DNA from 4 places in the Kitasatospora sp. NPDC028961 genome. Region 2 is predicted to be linked to each of the others. Evidence: riboswitches for the same ligand, from Rfam matches in the RefSeq annotation. Region 2 holds a riboswitch; each other region holds the start of a gene.
The links. Region 2 has a riboswitch for cyclic di-AMP ahead of ACZ4UX_RS08440 (C40 family peptidase). Riboswitches for the same ligand answer to the same signal wherever they lie in the genome.
Positions count from the first base shown of each region.

Region 1: another riboswitch for cyclic di-AMP. It lies ahead of ACZ4UX_RS24090 (transglycosylase family protein); the one in region 2 lies ahead of ACZ4UX_RS08440 (C40 family peptidase).
Region 3: another riboswitch for cyclic di-AMP. It lies ahead of ACZ4UX_RS28030 (M23 family metallopeptidase); the one in region 2 lies ahead of ACZ4UX_RS08440 (C40 family peptidase).
Region 4: another riboswitch for cyclic di-AMP. It lies ahead of ACZ4UX_RS27565 (glycoside hydrolase family 16 protein); the one in region 2 lies ahead of ACZ4UX_RS08440 (C40 family peptidase).

Region 1 is NZ_JBVHVO010000015.1:45,208-49,107, reverse strand. It holds gene ACZ4UX_RS24095 (cytochrome P450 family protein) at 1-853, shown strand, start outside; cyclic di-AMP (ydaO/yuaA leader) riboswitch at 1,128-1,300, shown strand; gene ACZ4UX_RS24090 (transglycosylase family protein) at 1,306-2,232, shown strand; gene eno (phosphopyruvate hydratase) at 2,488-3,774, shown strand.
Region 2 is NZ_JBVHVO010000003.1:216,211-220,110, reverse strand. It holds gene ACZ4UX_RS08445 (C40 family peptidase) at 1-1,036, shown strand, start outside; cyclic di-AMP (ydaO/yuaA leader) riboswitch at 1,360-1,513, shown strand; gene ACZ4UX_RS08440 (C40 family peptidase) at 1,524-2,672, shown strand; gene ACZ4UX_RS08435 (C40 family peptidase) at 2,898-3,900, shown strand, end outside.
Region 3 is NZ_JBVHVO010000022.1:23,770-27,669, forward strand. It holds gene ACZ4UX_RS28025 (hypothetical protein) at 1-761, shown strand, start outside; gene ACZ4UX_RS28030 (M23 family metallopeptidase) at 833-1,693, opposite strand; cyclic di-AMP (ydaO/yuaA leader) riboswitch at 1,706-1,864, opposite strand; gene ACZ4UX_RS28035 (YiaA/YiaB family inner membrane protein) at 2,109-2,399, shown strand; gene ACZ4UX_RS28040 (alpha/beta fold hydrolase) at 2,526-3,353, shown strand; gene ACZ4UX_RS28045 (TetR/AcrR family transcriptional regulator) at 3,417-3,900, shown strand, end outside.
Region 4 is NZ_JBVHVO010000021.1:29,918-33,817, forward strand. It holds gene ACZ4UX_RS27555 (alpha/beta hydrolase) at 1-956, shown strand, start outside; gene ACZ4UX_RS27560 (MoaF-related domain-containing protein) at 1,065-1,394, opposite strand; cyclic di-AMP (ydaO/yuaA leader) riboswitch at 1,799-1,963, shown strand; gene ACZ4UX_RS27565 (glycoside hydrolase family 16 protein) at 1,968-3,248, shown strand; gene ACZ4UX_RS27570 (hypothetical protein) at 3,359-3,900, opposite strand, start outside.

The DNA.
Region 1 (3,900 bases), on a different contig from region 2:
CGCGGACCTGATCCACGAGTTCGCCTTCCCGCTGCCGATCTACGCGATCTGCGACCTGCTCGGCGTGCCGGCCGAGGACCAGGACGACTTCCGGGACTGGGCGGGCATGATGATCCGCCACGGCAGCGGGCAGCGCGGCGGGGTGGGACGCGCCGTCAAGCGGATGCGCGCCTACCTGGCGGAGCTGATCCACCGCAAGCGGGCCGATCCCGGCGACGACCTCATCTCGGGGCTGATCCGGGCCAGCGACCACGGTGAGCACCTGACCGAGAACGAGGCCGCGGCGATGGCCTTCATCCTCCTTTTCGCCGGGTTCGAGACGACCGTGAACCTGATCGGCAACGGCACCTACGCCCTGCTGCGCAACCCCGGGCAGCGGGCGCTGCTCCAGGACTCGATCGCCCGCGGCGAGACCGCGCTGCTGGAGACCGGTATCGAGGAACTCCTGCGCTACGACGGTCCGGTGGAGCTCGCCACCTGGCGGTTCGCGACCAGCCCGCTGACCATCGGCGGCGTGGACATCCCGGTCGGCGATCCGGTGCTGGTGGTGCTCGCGGCGGCGGACCGGGACCCGGCGCGGTTCGCCGACGAGAACACCCTCGACCTGGCCCGGACGGACAACCCGCACCTCGGCTTCGGGCACGGCATCCACTACTGCATCGGTGCTCCGCTGGCCCGGTTGGAGGGGCGCGCGGCGCTCACCACCCTGCTCACCCGGTTGCCCGATCTGCGACTCGCCGCCAACCCGGAGGAGCTCCGCTGGCGCGGTGGCCTGATCATGCGTGGACTGCGCGATCTCCCGGTGGAATTCACCCCCGAGAAGCCCTCCGCGGTACCGGTGGACGGGCTCTGAGCAAATCCGTCCGGCGACCCCCGGCGGTGTCTCGATCTCGTCGCGCCGAGACCTCGACACGCTGACGGGGTGTCGCCGACACGCCTTCGCAGCGGGTATGAATCAGCATCAAACCGGACATAGCCCTGTCGTTGGTAGGCGATCGGCCACGCGCCGTAATTTATGTGTGATACCTGCGATATGAGCTTGTTATTGATGTGAGGATCTGTCTACCCTCCCTGGAGTTCGCAGCTGCGGACCTCGTGCGCGGAACGCCGAATCCTGCCCGCCGCGTTACGGGAAACCGACCAGAACCCTTGGGCAGGGGCGGGGGAACCAGGTTTGTTGCCGTCCCCCACGGCTTGGGGTGAAGCCGCCCGCGCGGGCAGAAGGCGTCCGCGTCGTGCGGCCGGGCCACCTCCCGGTCCGAACCCGACAGCTCACCTCGCAGGCGTGCGGAGAGGGACTTCCCCATGCTCTTCGTCGGAACCGGCCGTCACCGTCGTCGCACCCAGACCGAGAAGGCCATCGCCGTTGCCGGCGTGGCCGGCGTCGGACTCGCCCTGCCGCTCCTCACCGCCACCGGCGCCTCGGCCGCCCCGGCCTCGACCTGGGACGCGGTCGCCCAGTGCGAGAGCGGCGGCAACTGGGGCATCAACACCGGCAACGGCTTCTACGGCGGCCTCCAGTTCACCTCCAGCACCTGGAAGGCGTTCGGCGGCACCTCGTACGCGCCGCAGGCCCACCAGGCCAGCCGGGCGCAGCAGATCTCGGTCGCCGAGAAGGTCCTCGCCTCGCAGGGGCCGGGCGCCTGGCCGGTCTGCTCCCAGAAGGCGGGCCTGGCCAAGGGCGGGGCCGCGGCCTCGGTCGACACCTCCTCGGACGCCGAGCCGACGGCCGCCGCCAAGCCGGCCCAGTCGAAGCCCGCGCCGAAGCCGGCGCAGAAGCCCGCCCAGAAGCCGGCCCAGCAGCAGGCCCCGAAGCCCGCCGCCCAGCAGCCCGCCCAGCAGGACGACCGGGCTCCGGGCTTCGCCGGCCAGCCCGGCTGGGACGCCGACGCGAAGGTCTTCTGGTACCAGAGCGACGGCGCCTGGTACTGGACCAGCCACCAGAGCGTCTACCAGCAGTACGCCGGTCAGCAGGCCGCCCAGCAGACGAGCGGGTACGCGGGCCAGGACAGCCGCCCCGCCGCCGCCCACGGCGCCCCGGCCGCGGCCGCTCCCGCCGCCCAGCAGCGCACCGGGCACGGCTACACCGTCCAGTCCGGTGACACCCTGTCGACGATCGCCGCCGCCCAGGGCGTCGAGGGCGGCTGGCAGACGCTGTACGACGGCAACCGCGGCACCGTCGGCACCGACCCCAACCTGATCCTCCCGGGCCAGCAGCTCGACCTCGGCTGACCGCCCGTGTGGTGACTCCCCGTGCGGTGACGCCACGAAGGGGGCCGGTTCGGCCCCCTTCGTCCGCATCCGGCCGCATTTCGTGGGACAACCAGGTGAACTACCGGTGGGTAGCCCGGCCACACGCTGAGACGGGACCGAGGTCGACGTGGTCCCGGGAGCCCGTGCGGTTAGGCTCTGGTCGTAACGACTCCGCAACCATCCGGCCGACAGCACCCATCGTCAGCCGAACCTGCTTCCGCTAGGAGATGCCTCGTGCCGTCCATCGATGTCGTCGTAGCCCGTGAGATTCTCGACTCGCGTGGCAACCCCACGGTCGAGGTCGAGGTCGGCCTCGACGACGGCAGCACCGGCCGTGCCGCTGTCCCGTCGGGTGCCTCCACCGGTGCCTTCGAGGCGCTGGAGCTTCGCGACGGTGACAAGAACCGCTACTTCGGCAAGGGCGTGGAGAAGGCCGTCCTGGCCGTCATCGAGCAGATCGGCCCCGAGCTGGTCGGCTACGACGCCACCGAGCAGCGCCTGATCGACCAGGCCATGCTCGACCTGGACGCCACGCCGGACAAGTCCTCGCTCGGCGCCAACGCGATCCTGGGCGTCTCCCTCGCCGTGGCGCACGCCGCCTCCGAGGCCAGCGACCTGCCGCTGTTCCGCTACCTGGGCGGCCCGAACGCCCACGTCCTGCCCGTCCCGATGATGAACATCCTCAACGGTGGCTCGCACGCGGACTCCAACGTCGACATCCAGGAGTTCATGATCGCTCCGATCGGCGCGGAGTCCTTCTCCGAGGCCGTCCGCTGGGGCGTCGAGGTCTACCACACCCTCAAGGGCGTGCTGAAGGAGCGCGGCCTGTCCACCGGCCTCGGCGACGAGGGCGGCTTCGCGCCGAACCTGGACAGCAACCGCGAGGCCCTGGACCTCATCACCGAGGCCATCCAGAAGGCCGGTTACGTGCCCGGCCGGGACATCGCGCTCGCCCTGGACGTCGCCGCCTCCGAGTTCTACCAGGACGGTGCCTACCAGTTCGAGGGCAAGGCGCTCTCCGCTGCCGAGCTCATCGAGTACTACGCCGAGCTCGTCGCCGCGTACCCGCTGGTCTCCATCGAGGACCCGCTGGACGAGTCGGACTGGGACGGCTGGAAGGCCATGACCGTCAAGCTGGGCGACAAGGTCCAGCTGGTCGGCGACGACCTGTTCGTCACCAACCCGGCCCGCCTGGCCAAGGGCATCGAGACCGGCACCGCCAACGCGCTGCTGGTCAAGGTGAACCAGATCGGCTCGCTGACCGAGACCCTGGACGCCGTCGAGCTGGCCCAGCGCAACGGCTACCGCTGCATGATGTCGCACCGCTCCGGTGAGACCGAGGACGTCACCATCGCCGACCTCGCCGTCGCCACCAACTGCGGCCAGATCAAGACCGGCGCCCCGGCCCGCTCCGAGCGCGTCGCCAAGTACAACCAGCTGCTGCGCATCGAGGAGATCCTCGACGACGCGGCCGAGTACGCCGGCCGCGGCGCGTTCCCGCGCTTCCGCTCCGCCGAGTAGTAGCCGCGCGGCCGAGCAGTCGTCGGCCCGGGCCCGTCACGAGGGCCGATCGCGCCCAGTAGCGCAAGCCTGACCGGTGCCCCGCCGTTCACCCCGTAGGGTGGACGGCGGGGCACCGTCGCGATC
Region 2 (3,900 bases):
CCACCGCCGTCCCAAGCAGTCGAGCCGTGCACGGGTCACCGTGCTGACCGCTGCCGCTGCGACCGCGGTCGCCCTCTCGGCCCAGGTCAGCGCTCACGCCGCGCCCAGCCCGTCCCCCAAGAAGGAGGACGTGAAGGCGCAGGTCGACCAGCTGCAGGAGGAGGCCGAGCAGGCCACCGAGAAGTTCAACGGTGCCAAGGAGCGGGCGGACCAGCTGCGCAAGCAGGCGGACCAGCTCCAGGACCAGGTGGCTCGCGGCCAGGACCAGATGACCCAGCTTCAGGGCGGGCTGGCCGAGGTGGCGGCCGAGCAGTACCGGACCGGCGGCATCGACCCGTCCGTCCAGCTGATGCTCGCCTCCGACCCGTCCGGCTACCTGGACAAGGCCGCCAGCGTCCAGCAGGCCAGCTCCAGCCAGACCGAGGCGCTCAAGGGCCTGCAGGACCAGCAGCGCCGGCTGGACCAGCAGAAGGCCGAGGCGGCCGCCGTCCTCGCCTCGCTGGACAGCACGACCAAGGACCTGAACCAGTCCAAGGCCGAGGTCAACAAGAAGCTCAAGGAAGCCCAGGATCTGCTGAACTCGCTCAGCGCCGCCGACCGGGCCGCGCTGAAGGCCGCCCAGCAGCAGGCCGACCGGGCCTCGCGCGGCAGCGAGCGCACCGACCTGAGCAGCCTGCCGCAGGGCAGCGGCTTCGCCGGGCAGGCCGTCGCCAACGCGATGAGCAAGCAGGGTTCGCCGTACGTCTGGAGCGCGGTCGGCCCGAACTCCTTCGACTGCTCCGGTCTGATGGTCTGGTCGTACGCGAAGGCCGGCGTCTCGCTGCCGCGCACCTCGCAGGCGCAGGCCAACTACGGCTCGAAGGTGGCCTCGCTGGCCGACGCCCAGCCGGGCGACCTCATCATCTACCGCCCGGACCGCAGCCACGTCGGGATGTACATCGGCAACGGGATGGTGGTCCACGCGCCGCACACCGGTGACGTGGTGAAGGTGATGAAGGCCGACGCGATGCCGATCAACGCGATCCGCCGGGTCTGACGGACCGACATGCCCACGGGCCGGGATCCGGCCCTGTGATCCGCGCCACCCCCGGAACCGGGGGTGGCGTCGGTGTCTGCGGCCGCATCATGACAAACGATCAGCTCCATGTGGGCGCGTGATCACACCCGGTCATATTCACAAATGAACTTGGATATTCTTCCGGCATTTTTCTGACAAGGATTTGAACGGATCACGGTTCTGTTACTAGGGTCATGCCTCGAACCACCGCACAGTCGATCACCCAGCAGGGGTGGCGGCGGAGGTTTACCGCCGAGTTCGTGAAGCAGCGGGGCAGAGCATCTGCCCGTCGGGGAGTCCAGTAGTCGGGGGCGCTGTGGAACGGAGCCGGGGAACCATGTTCCTCCGGGGTGAATCGGCGCCAGGTCGACCGTCGTGCGGTCGGTGAGGCGTCGTAGGGCACGCTTCCGGCCCGAACCCGTCAGCTCACCCGGTAGGCGGACGTAGGAAGAAGGAGTCCGCCTTCGTGGCGTCCCATCGTCGTCCCAAGCCCGCCGGCCGCGCCCGGGTCTCGATTCTGACCGGTGTCGCTGCTGCGGCGGTCGCGCTCTCCGCGCAGTCCGGCGCCCACGCCGACCCGACGCCGACCAAGGATCAGGTCAAGGAGCAGATCGACCAGCTCAACGAGCAGGCCGAGCAGGCCACCGAGAAGCTCAACGGCGCCCAGGCCAAGCAGCAGGAGCTGCAGAAGCAGGTCGGTGAGCTGCAGGACAAGGTGGCCCGTCAGCAGGCCGCGGTGACCGAGGCCCAGGGCGGTCTCGCCGAGATCGCCGGCGAGCAGTACCGCAACGGCGGCATATCGCCGACCGTGCAGCTGATGCTCTCGTCCAGCCCGGACAGCTTCCTCAGCCAGGCCGGTGCCATCAACCAGGCCGGCAGCACGCAGTCCGGCGCGCTGAAGGACCTCCAGGAGCAGCAGCGCAGGCTCGACCAGGACCGCAACGAGGCCCAGGGCAAGCTCGGCGAGCTCGAAGCCACCACCCAGCAGCTGAAGGCCTCCAAGGAGGAGGTCCAGGGCAAGCTGGCCAAGGCCCAGGACCTGTACAACTCGCTGTCCGAGCAGGAGCGCCAGGCGATGCGCGCGGCCGAGGAGAAGGCCGCCGCCGAGGCAAAGGCCAAGGCGGACGCCGCCAAGGCCGAGGCCAAGTCCAAGGCGGATGCCGACCGCGCCTCCCGCGACAACACCCGCGACCAGCTGCCCGCCCCGTCCTCGCCGGCCGCCAAGCCCGCGGCCGCCGCGCCGTCCGCGCCCGCCGCCAACGGCTCGCGCGCCGCCGCCGCGATCGCCGCCGCGGAGAGCAAGCTGGGCGCCCCGTACGTCTACGGCGCGGCCGGTCCGAGCTCCTTCGACTGCTCCGGCCTGACCAGCTGGGCCTACGCCCAGGCGGACGTGTCGCTGCCGCGCACCTCGCAGTCCCAGGCCACCGCCGGTACCAACGTGGGCACCAACATCGCCAACGCCCAGCCCGGCGACCTGATCATCTACCGTGCGGACCGCAGCCACGTCGCGCTCTACGTGGGCGGCGGCCAGGTCATCCACGCGCCGAAGCCCGGCGCGAACGTCCGGTACGAGACCGCCAGCATGCTGCCGATCTCGGCCATCGTGCGCGTCTGATCCGACGTCTGCTCCCGCAGGCCCGGTCTCCCCTCGCGGGAGGCCGGGCCTGCGGCTTTCATGCCGGACCGTGCTGATGTCCGATTGCGGGTCAAATATTCGGGTTGGGAGGGGTTTGGACTCGCTCGCCCGGACTCGCTAACGTCTGCCACCGGACTCCCGCTCGACAGCCGCCCGCACCGGTGCGGCGGCGGGGCCGGGTCGCAGGATCGGAGTTACCGTCGTATGGCCGTGCACCGCCGTTCCCCCCTGCCGGGCGCGTTCGCCCGTGCGCTGGTGCTGACCGCCGCGGCCACCACCGCGCTGGGGGTGGCCACGGGGGGTGCCGCCCAGGCCGCCCCGGGCACGCCGGACGGGCCGTCGAACCGCAAGGACGTCAAGGCGCAGGTGGAACAGCTGTACGACGAGGCCGAGCAGGCCTCGGAGAAGTACAACGCCGCCCTGGACGTCCAGCAGCGCCTCCAGCACGAGACCGGCACGCTCCAGCAGCAGGTCGCCGTCGCCCAGGGCGAGCTCAACGAGCTCCGCGGCGACCTCGCCACCGTGGCCGGCGCCGAGTACCGGGGCGGCGGGATGGCGCAGACCGTCCAGCTGATGCTCTCCACCGACCCGGAGGGCTACCTCTCCAAGGCCCGCAGCCTGGACCAGGCCGCCGAGCGGCAGAACGAGACGCTGCACGAGGTGGTGGCCCGTCAGCGCCGGCTCGACCAGCGCCGGACGGAGGCCTCGATGAAGCTCTCCGAGCTGGAGGAGACCCGCCGGGCCCTGGCCGAGAGCAAGCAGCAGATCCAGCAGCGGCTGGCCAAGGCGCAGCGGCTGCTCAACAGCCTGGGGGCGGGCGAGCGGGCCCGGATGGTGGCCCAGGACGCCCGCGAGGCCGAGCAGCGGGCCACCCGCGGCACCGACCGCCTCGACCTGGGCACGGCCCCGCCCGCCTCCGAACGCGGCGCGGCCGCGCTGGCCGCCGCCGTGCGGATGATCGGTTCGCCCTATGTGTACGGATCCGCCGGGCCCCGCGCGTTCGACTGTTCCGGTCTGATGTACTGGAGCTGGCGGCAGGCCGGAGTGACCCTGCCGCGCACCTCGCAGGCCCAGGCGTACGCCGGCCGGCGGGTCAGCATCTCCGACGCGCGACCGGGAGACCTGGTGATCTTCTACCGGGACAGGCACCACGTCGGCATGTACGCCGGCGGCGGGGTGATCGTGCACGCCCCCTACCCGGGCGCCA
Region 3 (3,900 bases), on a different contig from region 2:
GCGCCGCGGTGCGGCTGCTGATCGACCACCAGCGGGCGGCGAAGCGGCTGAACGCCAAGCGGCAGGAGCGGCTGCACGCAGAGGCCGAGTGGCAGGGCGAGGTGGCTGCCGGGCTGCTGCGCCGCGCCGACCTGGTGACCTGGCCCCGGCTGTACACGCTGCTGCTGCACGCGGACGGGGTGGACCCGGCCGACGGGGCGGCGGTCCGGGCCTGGCTGGAGGCGTTCCGGGAGCTGGCGCCGGAGGACCGGGCGGCCGCCTACGAGCGGCTGGAGGCGGCGGGCGCGCTGGACCCGGTGGACGACGGGGGCTGGGACGGCGCCCGGCCGCTCAGCGTCGGGATGGCCACCGACGGTGCCCGGCGGCTGCTGGAGCAGGGGCTGATGCGGCGCAGCTACCGCAACCTGGAGGAGCTCACCGCGCAGGGTCGGCCGATGCCCGACGAGCTGGCCGGGGACTTCGGGGCGTTCGAGGAGGCCGCCGTCGAGGCCGCGCTGGACCTCTTCGGCGAGTGGACGGTGCCGGGGCTGCCGCGGCTGCTGGTGGAGGAGTTCCCGGAGCTGGCCCCGGAGCCGGGCCAGGAGGAGATCGACGCGTACCTGGCGCAGCTGCCCGGGGCACCCGGCGAGGCGGAGGACGCCGGGGAGTACGGGGACGACGAGCCCGGGGACGACTACGGGGACGAGTACGGGGACGAGCCCGGGCACGGGCACGGGTCCGCCGACCGGCCGGACGGGGCCGGCGCGGCCGCCGGGGCCTGAGACGCGACGGTGCCCCGGCCGTCGTGACGACGACCGGGGCACCGCGGCGGGCTGTCAGAAGGTGACGCCGGTCAGGGCGTCACGCCGCGCTGCTCGAACCAGCTCTCCGGGTCGACCGGGGCACCGCCGCCGGGCCGGACCTCCAGGTGCAGGTGCGGGCCGGTGACGTTGCCGGTGGCCCCCACCTTGCCGAGCTGCTGGCCGGGGACGACCTTGCCGGAGCCCTTGATGATCGAGGAGAGGTGGCAGTACCAGATCTCGGTGCCGTCGGGCAGCGTCTCGACGATCCGGTAGCCGTACGACCCGGCCCAGCCGGCCGAGGTGATGGTGCCCTGGCCGACCGCGTAGACCGGGGTGCCGGTGTCGGCGGCGAAGTCCAGGCCGGTGTGCAGGTGGGCCCAGTAGGAGGCGCTCTGGCCGTAGTGGGCCGAGAGGTGGTAGTCGCGCACCGGCAGCTCGATGGCGGCGAGCTTGGCCTTCTCGGCCTCCTCGGCGGCCCGCTTGGCCTCCTGCTGCTGGGCCGCGCGCTTGACCTCGGCCTCCTTGGCGGCCTGCAGGCGGGCGCCCTCCTCGGCGGCGGTGCGCTGGCTGTCGGCCTGCTGCTGGATCCGGGCGGCGAGCGCGAGGCCCGGGTCCGCGGCGAGCGCGACCGGGGTCTCGTCGGGGACCTCGACGGCGGGGGCGGCGGCCGGGGTGGCGGAGGCGAAGCCGGTCGCACCGAGGGTGGCGGCCACGGCGGTGACGCCGAGCAGCGGGGCGGTGCCGCGGGTCTGACGGGGCATCCGGTGCCGGTTGCTGTCGGGGGCCTGCGGCCCGGTCTCGGCGCCGGACCCGCCGAACTCGCCCGGGTGGGCGGGCGGCCAGGGGTGGTCGAGCAGCTGGGTGCCGGCGGGGGAGCCGGGCAGGTGTGCCGGAGAGTGCGACGACGCCACGGAGGCGCGCTCCTTTCCTTCCTTCGCGCCTACCGGGTTAGCTGACGGGTTCGGAGCAGGAAGGTCTCCTACGGCTGGGCCTGGGCCCGGCCGATTCACCCCAAGGAACATGGTTCCCCGGCTCCCTGGCCTGCCCGGAGGCCGGCCGGCGGGATTAGGCGACGGCGCACGGTGCCGTCTGGGTACGGCGTTACGAACCGCGCTGCGTTATCAAACGTTAATCCTAGGAGCCTCTGATTCCAAGCCGTCCGTTCGGGACAGCCGGATACTACCCGGACGGTACGTGACCTGATGGGCGATTTGGGCGGATCGACGGCACCTGACACTACCGAACGTGAGGGGACGTCAACGAACGGTCCCCCACTTGAGTACTCCTACTCATGTGCGGCGCTCCCGGCGCGGCCATCCTGGCGCCATGAACGCACCGATGCAGTCACGCACCACGGCCGCGTATCACCTCCAGGCCGTCCTCTCCTTCGCCCTCTCCGGCGGCGCCCTCGCCGTCGGCATCGCCTATCTGCCGGTCGGCGGCTGGACCCGCGCCTTCCTCGCGGTCGGCCTGCTCTACACCGTCACCTCCGCCTTCACCCTGGCCAAGGTGATCCGGGACCGGCAGGAGACCAACGAGATCGTCACCCGGGTGGACCAGGCGCGGCTGGAGAAGCTGCTCGCCGAGCACGACCCGTTCAAGGTGGAGGGGGTCTGAGCCGCGGCACCGGGGCCACCCCGGGGTCCGGCCGGTCGAGGGCTTGACGGCTAAGGCTATTAGCCTTAGCTTTATGGCTATCAGCGCAACGCCGACAGCCCGTCCCCGCAGACCGAGGAGGCCCCCATGCCCGGCACCTTCACCCCCAGCACCCAGTACCTCGACCTCCCCGGCGGCCGGCTGGCCTTCGACGACACCGAGCAGGGCGACGGCGCCCCCCTCGTCCTGCTCCCCGGGATGCTCGACAGCCGCGCCGCGTACCGGCACCTGCGCCCGCTGCTGGTGGCCGCGGGCCACCGGGTGATCACCCTGGACCTGCGCGGCTTCGGCGAGTCCTCGATCGCCTGGGACGACTACACGCCGGCCGCGATCGCCACCGACGTCCTCGCCCTGCTGGACCACCTCGGCATCGACCGCGCCACGCTGGTCGGCAACTCCTACGCCGGTGCGACGGTGGTCAAGGTGGCCGGGGACGCGCCGGAGCGGGTCGCCGGGATCGTCCTGGTGGACGCCTTCGTCGAGAACCCGCCGCCGAACGCGCTGCAGCGCGTGATGTTCGGCGTGATGGGCGTCCTGCTGGTGCACTCGCCCGCGTTCTGGGGCCTCTACCACCGCAAGATGGCGTACCCCGGTCCCAAGCCGGCCGACTTCGACGCCTACGTGGACGGACTGGTCGCCGCGATGCGCACGCCGGGCCGCAAGCAGGCCACCCGGGGCTACGTGCGCGGGGACTCCGCGCCGAACGGCTGGACCGCCGCCGTGAGCTGCCCGGCGCTGGTCCTGATGGGCACCAAGGACCCCGACTTCCCGAACCCCGAGCTGGTCGCCGACCGGCAGGCCGCCGCGCTGAACGGCCGCAGGGTGATGATCGAGGGCTCCGGGCACTACCCGATGACCGACCGGCCGCAGGCCACCGCCGACGCCCTGCTGCCCTTCCTCGCCGAGCTGGCCTGAGCCCGCCCTTCCGCGCCGGGCCGGCCCGAGCCCGCCCGCTTCCTCGACCACGGAGACCGCACCATGCCCCGAGTCGGACTGACCCCCGAGCAGGTCGTCGACCACGCCCTCGCCCTCATCGACGAACAGGGCCCCGAGGCCCTCACCCTGGCCGCCGTCGCCGGACGGGCCCAGGTGGCCACCCCCTCGCTGTACAAGCACGTCAGCGGCGGACTCGCCGAGCTGCGCCGGCTGATCGCCGTCCGGGTCACCGAGGAACTCGCCGACCGGCTCGCCGAGGCCGCCCTCGGCCGCGGCGGGGATGACGCCGTCGCCGCCGTCCTGCGGGCCTACCACGGCTACGCCACCGAGTACCCGCACCGGTACGCCGCGCTGCCGCAGGCCCCGCAGCCGGACGACGACCTGGCCAGGGCGGGCGGCCGGCTGGTCGGGGTGATCCTCGCGGTGCTCCGCGGCTACGGGCTGGAGGGCTCCGAGGCCGTCCACGCCGCCCGGACCGTCCGCTCGGTCGCCCACGGCTTCGCCTCGCTGTCGATCGGCGGCGGGT
Region 4 (3,900 bases), on a different contig from region 2:
ACTTCGCCTTCTACAGCAGCTGGGACGATCTGCTCGGCACCGGCGACAACGGCCCGGTCGTCATCCAGAACAAGGCGGACGCCTCCGGGCGCCTCCAGGTGGAGACCATCGGGCACGCGTCGGTCCAGGGCGGCGGGGCGCTCGGTCGCGACCCCAAGCAGTCCGGCGAGATCCGCGAGGTCCGGATCGACGGCGCCGGCACCCGGCTCTCCACCGACGGGTACGTCTACCTGCCGCCGCAGTACTTCCAGCCGGAGTACGCGCAGAAGCAGTTCCCGGCGGTGATCGTGAGCACCGGCTTCCCCGGGATCGCGAAGAACCTGGTGACCCGGCTGAACTACCCGGGCGCGGCGCTCAAGCTGCTCCAGGAGGGTCGGATGCAGCCGACCGTGATGGTGCTGATGCGCCCCTCGCCCGCACTCCCGCAGGACACCGAGTGCGAGGACATCCCGGGCGGCGCGCAGTCGGAGACGTACTTCACCAAGGACGTCCCGGCCGCGATCCAGGCGACTTACCGGGTCTCCTCGGACCCGCAGGCCTGGGGCTTCATGGGCAACTCGACCGGCGGCTACTGCGCCCTCAAGCTCGCCATGCGGCATCCGGAGGTCTTCCCGACCGCCGTCTCGCTCTCCGGCTACTACCAGGCCGCCGACGACCCGACCACCGGCGACCTCTTCCGGGGCAGCCAGCAGCGTCGCAACGAGGCGGACCTGATGTGGCGGCTGAAGAACCTGCCGCAGCCCGAGGTGTCCGTCCTGCTGGCCGGGACCAGGGAGGGCGACGGCGACTACCGCCGGGACACCGAGGCCTTCGTGGCCGCCGCGCACGCGCCCATGAAGGTCTCCTACAGCATGATGAAGACCGGCGGCCACAACTTCGAGACCTGGAGCAGGCTGCTGCCGTCCTCGCTGGAGTGGCTCTCCCAGCACCTCAAGGTGCCGAGCCACACGGTCTGACCGCCGCCGGGCCCGCCCGCCCGGCCAGAACGCCCGGATACCAGCGCGCCAGGTCACCAGGACGCCAGGTCACCAGGACGCCCGGTCACCGGCGGCCCCGGACCGGCCTCAGGCCACCGGCTCCAGCGTCCCGGTGTGCAGCTCGCCGACCCGGCCGCCCTCGCCCTCGTACGTCCAGAACGCGCGCACCGTCAGCCTGCCGAGGTCCATCACGTGGCTGACGGTGATGCCGCTCTGCTCGGTCCAGCTGACGAAGTACAGCTCCGGCCCGATCTCGGCGATGTGCAGCGCGACGTCCTCCCACTGGCCCGCCGACTCGCCGAGGCCCTCCCAGCGCAGCCGCTTGCCGTCGGGCGAGTAGGCGTTGCGGAAGGCCGCGCCGTTGTCGACCTGGAAGAGGTAGGTACGGCCGGCGAAGGCGGGCAGGGGCGCGGTCATGGCGGAGCGGGTCCTCGTCTCTCGTCTGTGCGGTACGGCTGGACTCCCAACCTATCCGACCGGCCGACCTTCGCGGCGGACATGCGGGCACCCGGCCACGGAGCGGACACCGGGCCGGCGCCGCGCCCGCCCCGGCGCCGCGCCCACCCCGGCCGGACCTCCGCCACCCGCTCGCCGGCCCGCCGCCGACCCCGTCGGCCGCCCCGGCCGCGCCCCACGCCCCGCCCCGCCTCCAACTGATCAACTTCCCCGGTGACTTGATCCACTCCGGACGGCTCCCACTGTGAGCTGCGCGACAACGCCCCCCGTCGGCTTGTCGACATTCGAGCGGCCTGCCTAGCCTGCACGAGTCCGTCTTCGCGGACCCCGCCGTCGGGACGCCGAGTCCTGTCCACCCGCCGGTCGGCATTCGAGCACCGCAGCGGACGGGAGCGGGGGACCCAGGTCAGTGCCCGGCCCACGCGCTCGCGCGTGCGGACCGAGGCTAGGGGTGAAGCCGCTCCCACAGGCGGCCGGGCAACCTCAGCCCGAACCCGACAGCTCACCTCGCAGGCGTCTACAGAGGACACCGCCATGCAGAAGCCTGCCCGGCGCGCGACCCCGCGCCACGCCCGCCCCGCCCACCGAGGCCGCAAGGCCGCCTTCGCCGCCACCGGAGCGCTCGCCATCAGCGGCGCCGGCCTGCTCGGCGTCCCGGCGCTCAGCGGCGCCCAGGCGGCCACCGCGCCGACCGTCACCCAGGACAGGCTCGCCCCGGCCACCATGGTCGCGGGCAAGGCCACCACGGCCGCGCTGACCGTCCACTCCTCGTCCTGCTTCACGGCCAGGACCGTCGGCGTCGGCGTCCGCGACGCGGCCGGGCGCAACCTCGACTTCCCCGGCAACGTCTCCAACGCGCAGATCTGCCCCAGCGGCCTGTCGATCACCACCGGTGCCCGCACCCTGCCCGCCGGGACGTACACCCAGTTCGGCTTCTGGCAGGACCTCGGCGGTACCTGGCACAACCTGCCCTCGCGCCAGCTCGCGGTCTCCGACCCGACCGTCGCCCCCGCCCCGAGCCCGACCGCCACCCCCACCCCCAACCCCACCCCGACGCCGTCGCCCACCGCGACCGCGACGCCGTCGCCCACCGCCCCGGCCCCCACGACGCCCGCGACCGGCGCCCCGGTCGCCGGGAAGTCGCTGACCTGGTCGGACGAGTTCAACGGCCCGATCGCCTACGGCTCGCGCTGGACGGGTGACAAGAGCAGCGCCTACCACTACGGCAACCACAACCCGGACGACAACAAGCTCGACTGGCTGAACAAGAACAACGTCTCGGTGGCCGGCGGCGTCGCCACGTTCACCGCCAAGCCGGGCGCCAACACGCTGGAGAACGGCAAGAAGTCCTGGGACACCGGGCTGCTCACCACCGAGTACTCCAGCGAGGGCTTCCAGGTGAAGACCGGCGACTACGCCGAGACCCGGGTCAAGCTCCCGGCCGGTACGGGCGCCTGGCCGGCCCTGTGGACCTGGAAGAACGGCAACGGGGAGATCGACTCCTTCGAGTACCACCCCGACAACCCGAACCTGCTGGAGCTGACCAACCACGTCAACCCGGGCCACCTGTACTACACCGACGCCAAGGCGATCGCGAAGGACGGCTGGGTCACCATCGGCACCCACTACGGCGCCACCTCGGTCGACTGGTACGTCAACGGCACGAAGGTCTTCTCGGACGGCAAGGGCGTCGGCGCCAACTGGTCCGCGTACCTGATCCTCAACCTGTCCCTGAGCGCCGGGCAGTACCACGCCGCGCCGCAGGGCACGGCCCCGATCACCTTCGCCGCGGACTACGTCCGGGTCTACCGCTAGGCCGATCGGCGCCCGGTCCGGACCGGAACGCACCCGGCCCGGTCCGGATCAGGACAGCCGTACCGCGCTGAGCCGTCGAGGCCCAGCGCGGTACGGCCGGTCCGGCCCGGTCAGAGGTCGTCGGGGGGCTCGATGATGCGCATCGTGAACGGCAGCTTGTTGTTGTCCGGGTTCCGGTCGTCCGCACTGCTGACGGCGACGTAGCCGCCGTTCAGCTCGCCGTAGGGGACGTTGGCGCCGACCTTCAGCGGGATCAGTGCCGTGGCGCTGTCGAGGTTCGGCAGGCCGGCGGGGAAGTGGCAGCGCACCCGGTGGCCGTTCTGGAACACGGTGCAGTTCTCCGGGTAGAACGGCTCCTTCGGCGTGACGCCCTCCGGCAGGGTGACCACCACGGTGAACGGCGAGGCCGTCTTGTCCGGGCCGCGGTTGCCGATGAAGGCGTGCAACGTGACCATGCCCTCCGGCACGACGGGGTCCGGGTCGAGCCGGACCACCTCCAGGTCGGAGTTCGACGGGGCCGGCACCGCGAGCGGCGCGACCTCCGCCGCCGGGGCGTCCCCGACCGCGGGATCGGCGCCCGGGCAGGCGGCCCCCGCGGATCCGGCGGCCAGCGCGGTCACCGCGCACGCCACCGTCAGTGTCCTGCCGAGGA